Regions from separate parts of the Pseudomonas sp. AK-TSAG1-1 genome, predicted to be linked through region 2. Evidence: riboswitches for the same ligand, from Rfam matches in the RefSeq annotation. Region 2 holds a riboswitch; the other holds the start of a gene.
The links. Region 2 has a riboswitch for cobalamin ahead of cobO (cob(I)yrinic acid a,c-diamide adenosyltransferase). Riboswitches for the same ligand answer to the same signal wherever they lie in the genome.

Region 1 (5,368 bases), 1.6 Mb from region 2:
TTTCTCCAGGTGATTGACCCCCAGATGAATCGCCATGGTCGCGCCATGCTGCGCCAGATTCCCCAGTTCTTCGCCGGCCGGCATTGCAGTCTTGTCGGCGTAACGGGTCAGAATCACGCTTTGCGAGATGTCCGGAAGGGTCAGTTCTGCACCCAGCAGTGCCGCGCACGCCGCCGTTGCGGTAACGCCAGGGATGATTTCGAACGCAATATTCAACTCACGCAAATAGCGAATCTGCTCGCCAATCGCGCCATACAGGCTCGGATCGCCGGAGTGCACCCGTGCCACATCCTGCCCCTTGGCGTGGGCGGATTTGATCAATTCGATGATCTGCTCCAAGTGCAATTCGGCGCTGTTGACCACGATTTCGGCCTGATGCCCCTCCAGCACAGCGGTCGGGACCAGCGAGCCTGCGTAGATGATCACAGGGCAGCTGCGAATCAGTCGCTGGCCTTTGACAGTGATCAATTCCGGGTCGCCGGGGCCGGCGCCGATGAAGTAGACGGTCATGAAGAAATCCTGTGAAAAACGGGGCAGGGCAAGGCTTCAGATGAAGATTGCTCATGATCAAAGAGGGGGATTATCGGGATTTTACGCAGCGCCGGCCAATGCCAACGTGGCCTGGGCGTATTTTTGCCGGGAAATCAGCAGTTTTGCCGGCGCCTGAATCAGCTGTTCGGCGAGGGCCAGCGCAGCACTTTCGGCAACGCCGTAGCATCCGGTACGTTCGTAGGCGATCTGTGAATGATGGCTCAGACGCTGCTGATAACTCGCCAGTTCTACGCTGCTGAAATACAACAGCGGCAGTGCCAGTTGGGCGGCGAGTTCCTGTAAACCGGGCTCATCACGCTTCAAGTCGATACTGGCCAGGGCCTTGACCGCTAAAAGGTCGATGCGATGCGCCTGCAAGGCCTGGTCGAGCAACGCGCGCAGCGTGCTGGCCGGGCAGCCGCGCTGGCAGCCCAGGCCGACCACGAAGGTCGGCGCTGCGCTGTCATCGGTCATGCGTGGTACTGACCATCGCTTTTGCGGCGGAACAACCAGGCGCTGATCAGGCCCAAAGCCAGCCAGAACGCCACGTTGGTCAACTGCGAAGCGATTTTGAACTGAGCTTCCAGCGCCTCGGGTGCCAGCATCGAATGCACCTCCGGCTGCGGGGCGCCGATCACATGCGGTACGGCCAGGATTGCCACGCCCAGCAGCTTCATCAGCCAGTGACGGCTGAACACGATCAGGGCCAGGCCGACAGCGGTCGAGGCGGCCGTGCCGATCCACCACATCTGGCGCGAAGCCAGATCGGCTGCAGCGGTACCCGGCAGTTCAGGCGGCAGGCCGAGGGTCGGTGCAAGCACGAAGGTCGCGTAACCGGCCAGGCCCCAGAGCAGGCCTTGCGAGGTTTTGGTCGGTGCACGCAGGGTGTAAAGGCCCGCGAGCATCAGGGCGAAACCGACGGCCACCACCAGATTGCCTCCGGTGGTCGAGACTACGCGCTGCCAGCCGTCTTCCGGCTCCCAGGCTTGTGCGTCGTGGGTGTGCCCGGCCATGGCGCCTTCGGCATGTTCATGAACGGCGACAGGTTCGGCTTTTTCGAAGGTTTCCGCCTGCAGAATCAACGGCGAGACCCAGAAACTTTGCAACAGGGTGAGGAGCAGGGCAGCCAGCAGGCCGGTGAACCCTGCGGTTTGCGCAATTCGCTTGATCATGTCGAAAGGTCTCAGTGGCACGGAAACGCGGCGCTGTGGCGGGTATCGTGGGCGGCGTTGTGCACCGCTTCGATGTGCGAGAAACCGGCGAAGTAGACGAGGCTGGCACCCAGGATCGAGGCAAAGATCGCCGCAGTCAGGCGTTGGCTCAACGTGGCGGTGCTGGAGATTTTATCGGTGTTGCTGCCGGTGCTGCTGATGATCGACATGGCGCTTCCCTCTGGAGTGTCAGCGGGTGAATAGAGCGCATGAAGACCCCTGCGAGTCGGGCACGCAGAGGTTCGAACAGCGCCCGCCCACCGCGGGTTTGTTATGTTCAGCGACGCACAATGCGCACTGTGTGTTGCGGGCCGGTCTCCGGGCTCACGAGGGGTTGGCGTCAGGCCGACCTGCAAGCATCACCTTCCCATGCCGTACTGGCACAGTGGATCTGACGCTTCGCTCGCTTACCGTTGCGGGGGCAGCACCGGACTGACATGGGCTTGAGTAAAGCACATGATTCACCGGTTTCCCGTTTCACCCTGTGAAGGGCACCCGTAACAAGTTGTGTAGGAGACCATGGGTTGGGGAATTTAGTCAATTTTGTGGGTGGATCCGGTGCTGCGGTAACGGCCGCTTAGGGTTCCGCCCTGACGGCGGGTCACTTTTGGCAAACGCCCCAAAAGTAACCAAAAGGTCTATGCCCTGACGTTCGGCCCTCGCCTAGGCTCGGGTTCCTTCGCTCCGGGATTGATCCTGGGGCATCGCCTACGGTTTGCTTCGCTGCACCTCCTCTCGATGTGTTTGGCTGCGCCAAACGGTCGCTGCGCTCCCACCCCCGGATCAATCCCTCCACTCAGCCTGCCGGCGGGTCTTGAGATCAAAAGCTTTACTCGAGCTAACGCTCATCGTGTTGAGTGGGGCGGCTTCGCCGCATGGGGGGCACGAATTAAAATTGTGGGAGCTGGCCTGCCAGCGATGGCGGCCTCACGGCCGACCAATCTTTAACTGAGCACACCCGATCCCACTGTGGGAGCGGGCTTGCTCGCGAAGGCGGTCCGCCAACCAACTAACTCCAACTGAACACACCTAATCCCCTGTGGGAACTGCCGAAGGCTGTGATCTTTTGATCTGGATCTGGATCTGGATCTGGATCTGGATCTGGATCTGGATCTGGCTCCGGCTTTTGATGTTGCCTTTGATCTCAAAGCCCCATCGGCAGGCCGAGCGAAGGTGTCCATCAGGGGGGAGGCGCGCAGCGCCATGCGGCGAAGCCGCATACATCGAGAGGAGGTGCAGCGAAGCAAACCGTAGGCGATGCCCCCTGATGGACACCGTAGCGAGGGAACACTGAGCCTAGGCGAAGTGCCGTACGCCGGGGCAAAGCCTTTTGGTTCCTTTTTGGCGTTTGAAAAAGGGACTCGCTGTAAGAGCGAAACCGCCAGCGGCAGCACCCGAAGCAACGGATATGCCCCCAATCCCAAAATCCACCAACCATTGACCCATCCCAATACCCTGCGTAGCCTTGCGCTTTCGAGGTTCTTCGGCCCACGCCGAAGCTAAGAAGGGAACGCGGTCCAAGCCGCGGCTGCCCCCGCAACTGTGAACGGTGCTGTTCGCTGCCACGCCACTGCCAACTCAATCCAGAGCCAGCGGGAAGGCGCAGCGAATGCCAGGCCCAAAGCCTGAACACCGTCAGCCAGGAGACCTGCCTCGTGACAGATTTCTCACTACAACCGGGCGGGGTGATCCGGTGGCGAATTCTTCCGCGCGCTCGGTCGCAGCGGATCTCGTCCCGTATGCCCGCCACCTTGCCAAAGGGCATCCGATGAAAACACTGGCCAAACTCCCTGTCACCATCGTCACCGGTTTCCTCGGCTCGGGCAAAACCACCTTGCTGCGACACATGCTCGACAACGCTCAGGGCCGCCGCATCGCGGTGATCGTCAACGAGTTCGGCGAACTGGGCATCGACGGTGAAATCCTCAAGCAATGCACCATCGGCTGCACCGAAGAAGAAGCCACCGGCCGCGTCTACGAACTGGCCAACGGCTGCCTGTGCTGCACGGTGCAGGAAGAATTCTTCCCGGTGATGCGCGAACTGGTCGCCCGTCGCGGTGATCTCGACCACATCCTGATCGAAACCTCCGGTCTGGCCCTGCCGAAACCGCTGGTCCAAGCTTTCCAGTGGCCGGAAATCCGCAGTGCCTGCACCGTTGACGCGGTGATTACCGTGGTCGACAGCCCGGCGGTGGCTGCCGGCACCTTCGCCGCGTTTCCGGATCAGGTCGATGCCCAGCGCAAACTCGACCCGAACCTTGATCACGAGTCGCCGCTGCACGAACTGTTCGCCGACCAACTGGCCAGCGCCGATCTGGTGATCCTTAACAAGGCCGACCAGACCAGCCCTGAAGACCTCGCTCGCGTACGTCTGGAAGTCGCTGAAGAGCTGCCGCCAGCGGTGAAAATCATCGAAGCCAGCAACGGCCGTCTGCCACTGGACGTGTTGATTGGCCTTGGCGCGGGTTCCGAAGAGCACATCGACAGCCGCCACAGCCATCACGATCACCACCACGACGGTGATGACGACCACGATGACCACGATCATGACGCTTTCGATTCGATCTCCATCGAACTGCCGCAAGCCGATGAAAGCTTGCTGCTCGATGCACTGACGCAGCTGGTGGTTCAGCACGGCATTCTGCGCGTCAAAGGCTTCGCGGCGATCCCGAACAAGCCGATGCGCCTGCTGATTCAAGGCGTGGGCACGCGTTTCGACAAGCACTTCGACCGTCAGTGGGGCACCGATGAAGCGCGCGTCACGCGCCTGGTGCTGATCGGCCAGGAACTCGACGCCGCGCAACTCGAAGCGCAACTGCGCGCCGCGCTCAGCGTTTAAGCCATGCACCTGCTCAGGACCCAGCCCGGCGGTTTCGTGTCGGATGACAATATTGCCGACCTTGGACAAACCCCCGCCGAGCTGGTGATCCTGTGCAGCGGCGATTCCAGCCTGGCGCTGCTCGCCGAAGCTGCGCAGCAATTGCCCGAGGATTACCCGAGTCTGCGCCTGGCCAATCCCATGCAGGTGCAGAATCACGCTTCGGTCGATCTGTATGTCGATGAGGTGCTGCGTCACGCCAAGGTGATCCTGATTTCGTTGCACGGCGGCATTGCCTATTGGCGTTATGGCGTCGAGCGGCTGGTGGAGCTGGCTGAGCGCGGTGTGCAGGTGATTCTGGTGCCTGGCGATGACCGTCCCGACCCTGAACTCAGCGACTTGAGCACCGTGCCCGCCGAGGATCGCGACCGCCTCTGGCAGTTCCTGCGTCAGGGCGGCATGGGCAATGCGCTGGACTTCTTCCATTGCCTGGCCAACCGCTGGCTGGCGCGGGACTACGCCTGGGACGAGCCGCAAGCGCTGCCGCGTACGGCGATTTACCAGCCACAGAAAAACTCCGCTGCGCTGAGCGACTGGCAAGCCGAATGGCTGCCCGGTCAACCGGTCGCGGCGGTGTTGTTTTATCGCTCGCATTTGCAGGCGGCCAACACTGCGTTCATCGATGTGTTCTGCCAGCGCTTGCAGGCGGCGGGGCTCAATCCGCTGCCAATCGCAGTTGCCAGTCTGAAAGAGCCGGGCTGCCTGAGCGTGGTCGAGGATTGGCTGGACGAGGTCGAGGCGGCGGTGA
Region 2 (5,368 bases):
TTATTTGGCGGACGACACCCGCCACACCTTGTTGCCCACATCGTCGGCCACCAGCAAACCGCCTTGCTGGTCGATCACCACGCCCACCGGGCGGCCCAGAGCGTTCTCGTCCTTGTCGAGGAAGCCAGTCAGCACATCGACCGGTGCTCCGTTCGGCTTGCCGGCGGCGAACGGTACGAAAATCACTTTATAGCCACTGTGCGGTTTGCGGTTCCATGAGCCATGCTGGCCAATGAACGCGCCTTCCTTGAATTGCGCCGGCAGGCTGTTGCCCTCGGCGAATGTCAGGCCCAGCGAGGCGGTGTGCGGGCCTACGGCGTAGTCCGGAGCAATGGCCTTGGCCACCAGATCGAGGTTTTGCGGTTTTACGCGCACATCCACATGCTGGCCGTAATAGCTGAAGGGCCAGCCATAGAAGCCGCCGTCCTTGACTGAGGTGATGTAGTCCGGCACCAGGTCGCTGCCGATCTCGTCACGCTCGTTGACCGCCGTCCACAGCGCGCCAGAGGTGGGCTCCCACGCGAGACCGTTGGGGTTGCGGATGCCCGAGGCGAAGATCCGGTGGTTGCCTGTGGCGCGATCCACTTCCCAGATCGCCGCGCGACCTTCCTCTTTATCCAAGCCGTTTTCGCCGACGTTGCTGTTCGAGCCAACGGTGACGTACAACTTGCTGCCGTCCTTGCTGGCGATGACGTTTTTGGTCCAGTGATGGTTCAGTGTGCCGCCTGGCAGGTCGGTGACTTTGATCGGCTGCGTCTTGATCTCGGTCGCGCCCGGCTCGTAGTGGAAGCGCAGCAAGCGATCAGTGTCGGCGACGTACAGATCGTTGCCGACCAGCGTCATGCCGAACGGCGAATTGAGATTCTGCAGAAAAACCGTGCGGGTCTCGGCCACGCCGTCGTGGTCGGCATCGCGCAGCAGGGTGATGCGATTCGGGCTCGGCACGCCGGCGCCAGCCTTGCCCATGACTTTCTTCATTACCCAGCCACGAATGCCACTGCTGTCGTCAGGCTTTGGCGGAGCATTGGTTTCCGCCACCAGCACGTCACCGTTGGGCAGCACGTAGAGCCAGCGCGGATGGTCGAGGCCTTCGGCAAATGCAGCGACTTGCGTACCAGCCACTGCGGTCGGTTTGCCGCCCGCAGGCCAGCCGATCGCCGGGGCGATGTTCACCGTCGGAATCAGGGTCTTGTTGGGTTCGGGCAGCTTCGGTGACGGGCCGGTGCCGTCGGAAACTTGCAGGCTGGAGGATTCACCGCAGGCGGCGAGCCCTCCGGCGAGGGCGATGAGGAGAGCGAGTTGGGTTTTGCGCATTACTGATCTTCCCTATGAATGCATGCCTAATCATAGAGGAGCCTGCGCACCCGATGGTTCAACCGCTCAGCCACGGGCCTCTTTGAACAGCACGGCGATTCCGGGGTGATAGTTGCCCGCTTCGCTGCGCAACTTGCGGTAGGCGTAGGGGAAATACCAGGCGACCGCGCAGCAGTGTTCCTTTTGCAGGTCGTCGACCATGTCCTGCAGCTCTTCGGGGCTGGCGCTGTGCTGGGCTTTTTGCGGCGCGACGAACAGGCAACCGAGTTTGAGGTCGCTGGCGAAGCTGATGCGTTTGGCGTCGCTGGTGATTTCCAGCAGGGCCTGGGTCAGGTTGAGGTTGCTGACTCGCGGCCAGCGCTGCGTGGCCTGGATGTAGGCGCGGTCTTCGGCGCCGGCGAGGAACAGGTGAGCGCGGGCATTGCGCTCGCCGTCCTCGTTCTGCTTGCGGGTGGCGGTGTCGCAAAGGGTCACCAGTTCGGCCATCCATGCCGCAGCGGAGAGCAATCCGAGATTGGCTTTCTCGTCATGCCAGTAAGGCGTGTCGTTGTCGCCGCGCACGGCGTTGTAGCGGTCGATACAGTCAAACCAGCGTTCAAGCACCGGGCGCAGGAACTCCAGGCGCGGGTTGCTGATGATCATGCCTTGCATCGTAATCATCCTTATTGTTGTGATGGGCTTTTTCGAGAAAAGCATGGCTCTTTGATATCACTTGTATCAGTGTGGCACAAGATTGGCGCCAGATAATTGATCGGCGGCAGTTATTCGCCCGACGGCCGCCTCTTTAATTGACGCTCCACCCCCAACCCTCTAACCTTCGCGGCTTGTTTCAGGTGCTCTGTGACGTGTGTCGACAGAGTGAAACAGGGAAGCCGGTGAGGGTTGTCTTCAGGCGAAGAACGATCGCGATCCCGGCGCTGCCCCCGCAACGGTAAATGAGTGAAAGCTGCGCATTGAGCCACTGTGTCGACAGACGCGGGAAGGCGCGCAGCCGGCGATTCGCCGCTCATGAGCCCGGAGACCGGCCTGATCCATCCAGCGGCATCACGGTGGGCGATGCCAGGCTTTTTGCCGTCTATTCTTGTGCCTGCCCGCCGTTATCCAGCCTCAACGGAGAGCTCCCCCATGACCGATTCCCCCGAGCGTGACGAACGCCATCTGGCGCGTATGCAGCGCAAAAAAGCCGTGATCGACGAACGCATCGCCAATTCGCCCGACGAGTGCGGCCTGGTGCTGGTGCTGACCGGCAATGGCAAAGGCAAAAGCAGCTCGGCGTTCGGCATGCTTGCCCGCGCCATGGGCCACGGCATGCAGTGCGGCGTGGTGCAGTTCATCAAGGGGCGCAACAGCACCGGCGAAGAACTGTTCTTCCGGCGCTTCCCCGAGCAAGTGCGCTTTCACGTGATGGGCGAGGGCTTCACCTGGGAAACCCAGGACCGGCAGCGTGACATTGCTGCCGCCGAAGCCGCGTGGGCAGTCTCCCGCGAGCTGCTGCGCGATCCGTCGATCGGTCTGGTGGTGCTGGATGAACTGAACATCGCCCTCAAGCATGGCTACCTCGACCTGGATCAGGTGCTCAGCGATTTGCAGGCGCGTCCGCCAATGCAGCACGTGATCGTCACCGGTCGTGCGGCCAAGCCGGAAATGATCGAGATGGGTGACACCGTCACCGAAATGGGCATGCTCAAACACGCCTTTCAGGCAGGCATCAAAGCGCAGAAAGGCGTCGAACTTTGAATCAACCACGTCACTGCCCGGCGGTGCTGATTGCCGCGCCGGCCTCCGGTCAGGGCAAGACCACCGTCACCGCCGCACTCGCGCGTTTGCATCGCAATCAGGGGCGCAAGGTGCGCGTCTTCAAATGTGGCCCGGACTTCCTCGACCCGATGATTCTCGAGCGCGCCAGCGGTGCGCCGGTGTATCAACTGGACATGTGGATGGTCGGCGAGCAGGAAAGCCGGCGTCTGTTGTGGGAGGCCGCCGCCGAGGCGGATCTGATTCTGATCGAAGGCGTGATGGGCCTGTTCGACGGTACGCCTTCGAGTGCCGATCTGGCGCGACACTTTGGTGTGCCGGTGCTCGGGGTGATCGACGGTACTGCGATGGCCCAGACCTTTGGCGCCCTGGCGCTGGGGCTGGCGCGCTATCAGCCGGACTTGCCGTTTGCCGGCGTGCTCGCCAACCGCGTCGGCACCTTGCGTCACGCGCAACTGCTCGAGGGCAGCCTCACCGAAGGCTTGCGCTGGTACGGTGCGCTGTCCCGCGAAACGGGGATCGAGTTGCCGAGCCGCCATCTCGGACTGGTGCAAGCCAGTGAACTGAATGACCTGGATTTACGTCTCGACGCGGCCGCCGAAGCTTTGGCCAGCAGTTGCGAGGTAGCGCTGCCACCGGCCGTGGAATTCGCCGCGCCTGAAGTGATCCCCGCTGAACCGTTGCTCGCAGGTGTGCGCATTGCTGTCGCACGCGATGAAGCCTTTGCCTTCACCTACGGCGCCAGCCTCGACTTGCTGCGCGCGATGGGCGCCGAGTTGAGCTTCTTCTCGCCGATTCGCGATACGCAGTTGCCTGAGGCTGACAGCCTGTATCTGCCGGGCGGTTATCCGGAATTGCACCATGTCGCGTTGGCGCAAAATACTGCGATGCTTGAGGCGATCCGTGCGCACCACGCCGCCGGCAAACCATTGCTCGCCGAGTGTGGCGGCATGCTCTATCTACTCGATTCGTTGACTGACGTCGAAGGCGCCCGCGCTGAGCTGGTCGGGCTGCTGCGCGGTGATGCGGTGATGCAAAAGCGTCTGGCAGCACTGGCGCTGCAAGCGGTGGATCTGCCGGAAGGTTCGTTGCGCGGCCACACCTATCACCATTCCCTGACCACCACTGAACTGACGCCGATTGCCCGGGGCCTGAGCCCCAATGGCGGGCGCGGAGCGGAGGCGGTGTATCGCGAGGGACGGATGACGGCGTCGTACGTGCACTTTTATTTTCCGTCGAATCCGACTGCGATTGCCGCATTGTTTGCACCGGATCTCGAGGCCGCTTTCGCGAGCAAGTCCGCTCCCGCATTGGATCACCCAACCCCTGTGGGAGCGGGCTTGCTCGCGAAGAGGCCATGAGCGACAACGCATTTTCCGAAGGCGAGCGCCAAGCGGTCTACCGAGCCATCGCCGAACGCCGCGACATGCGCCACTTCACCGGTGGCACGGTCGAGCCTCAATTGCTGCGGCGTCTGCTTGAGGCCGCACATCAGGCGCCCAGCGTCGGCCTGATGCAGCCTTGGCGTTTCATCCGCATCAGCGACCGTGCCTTGCGCGGGCAGATCCAGAACCTCGTCGAAGAAGAACGCATCCGCACAGCCATTGCCCTCGGCGAGCGCAGCGACGAGTTCATGAAGCTCAAGGTCGAAGGCATCAACGATTGCGCCGAAGTGCTGGTCGCGGCGCTGATGGATGATCGCGAACGGCACATTTTCGGGCGTCGTACGCTGCCGGAAATGGACATGGCGTCGTTGTCCTGCGCGATCCAGAACCTGTGGCTGGCGTCCCGTGCCGAAGGACTGGGCATGGGCTGGGTCTCGCTGTTCGAGCCGCAGGCGCTGGCCGATCTGCTGCAACTGCCGGTCGGGGCCAAGCCGTTGGCGGTGTTGTGCCTGGGCCCGGTCAAGGAATTCTATCCGGCGCCGATGCTGGTACTCGAAGGGTGGGCGCAGGCGCGTCCGCTCAATGAGTTGCTGTATGAAAATTATTGGGGAGTGAGTCAATGAGTGTGGCGTTGTTGAGTGTCGCTGCAGTCGCGCTGGATGCGCTGCTGGGTGAACCGAAACGCTGGCATCCGCTGGTGGCGTTCGGCAATTTCGCCGGGCGCATCGAGCGACGTTTCAATGCGGGCGGCCGTGGCTGGCGCAGTCACGGAGTCACCGCTTGGGTGATCGCGGTGCTGCCGCTGACGTTGCTCGCCACCGCATTTTCCTGGGCGCCTTACGTGGGCTGGATCGTCGAGATTCTTGCGCTGTATTGCGCCCTGGGCATGCGCAGTCTTGGCGAACACGTCGAGC

Region 1: another riboswitch for cobalamin. It lies ahead of AC1UK9_RS15410 (CbtB domain-containing protein); the one in region 2 lies ahead of cobO (cob(I)yrinic acid a,c-diamide adenosyltransferase).

The regions. Positions count from the first base shown of each region.
Region 1 is NZ_CM165965.1:3,483,986-3,489,353, reverse strand. It holds gene cobM (precorrin-4 C(11)-methyltransferase) at 1-510, opposite strand, end outside; gene AC1UK9_RS15420 (cobalamin biosynthesis protein) at 592-1,005, opposite strand; gene AC1UK9_RS15415 (CbtA family protein) at 1,002-1,703, opposite strand; gene AC1UK9_RS15410 (CbtB domain-containing protein) at 1,715-1,912, opposite strand; cobalamin riboswitch at 2,035-2,256, opposite strand; cobalamin riboswitch at 3,202-3,412, shown strand; gene cobW (cobalamin biosynthesis protein CobW) at 3,511-4,581, shown strand; gene cobN (cobaltochelatase subunit CobN) at 4,585-5,368, shown strand, end outside.
Region 2 is NZ_CM165965.1:1,899,288-1,904,655, forward strand. It holds gene AC1UK9_RS08690 (PQQ-dependent sugar dehydrogenase) at 1-1,314, opposite strand; gene AC1UK9_RS08695 (hypothetical protein) at 1,381-1,965, opposite strand; cobalamin riboswitch at 2,129-2,358, shown strand; gene cobO (cob(I)yrinic acid a,c-diamide adenosyltransferase) at 2,440-3,051, shown strand; gene AC1UK9_RS08705 (cobyrinic acid a,c-diamide synthase CobB) at 3,048-4,430, shown strand; gene bluB (5,6-dimethylbenzimidazole synthase) at 4,427-5,077, shown strand; gene cbiB (adenosylcobinamide-phosphate synthase CbiB) at 5,074-5,368, shown strand, end outside.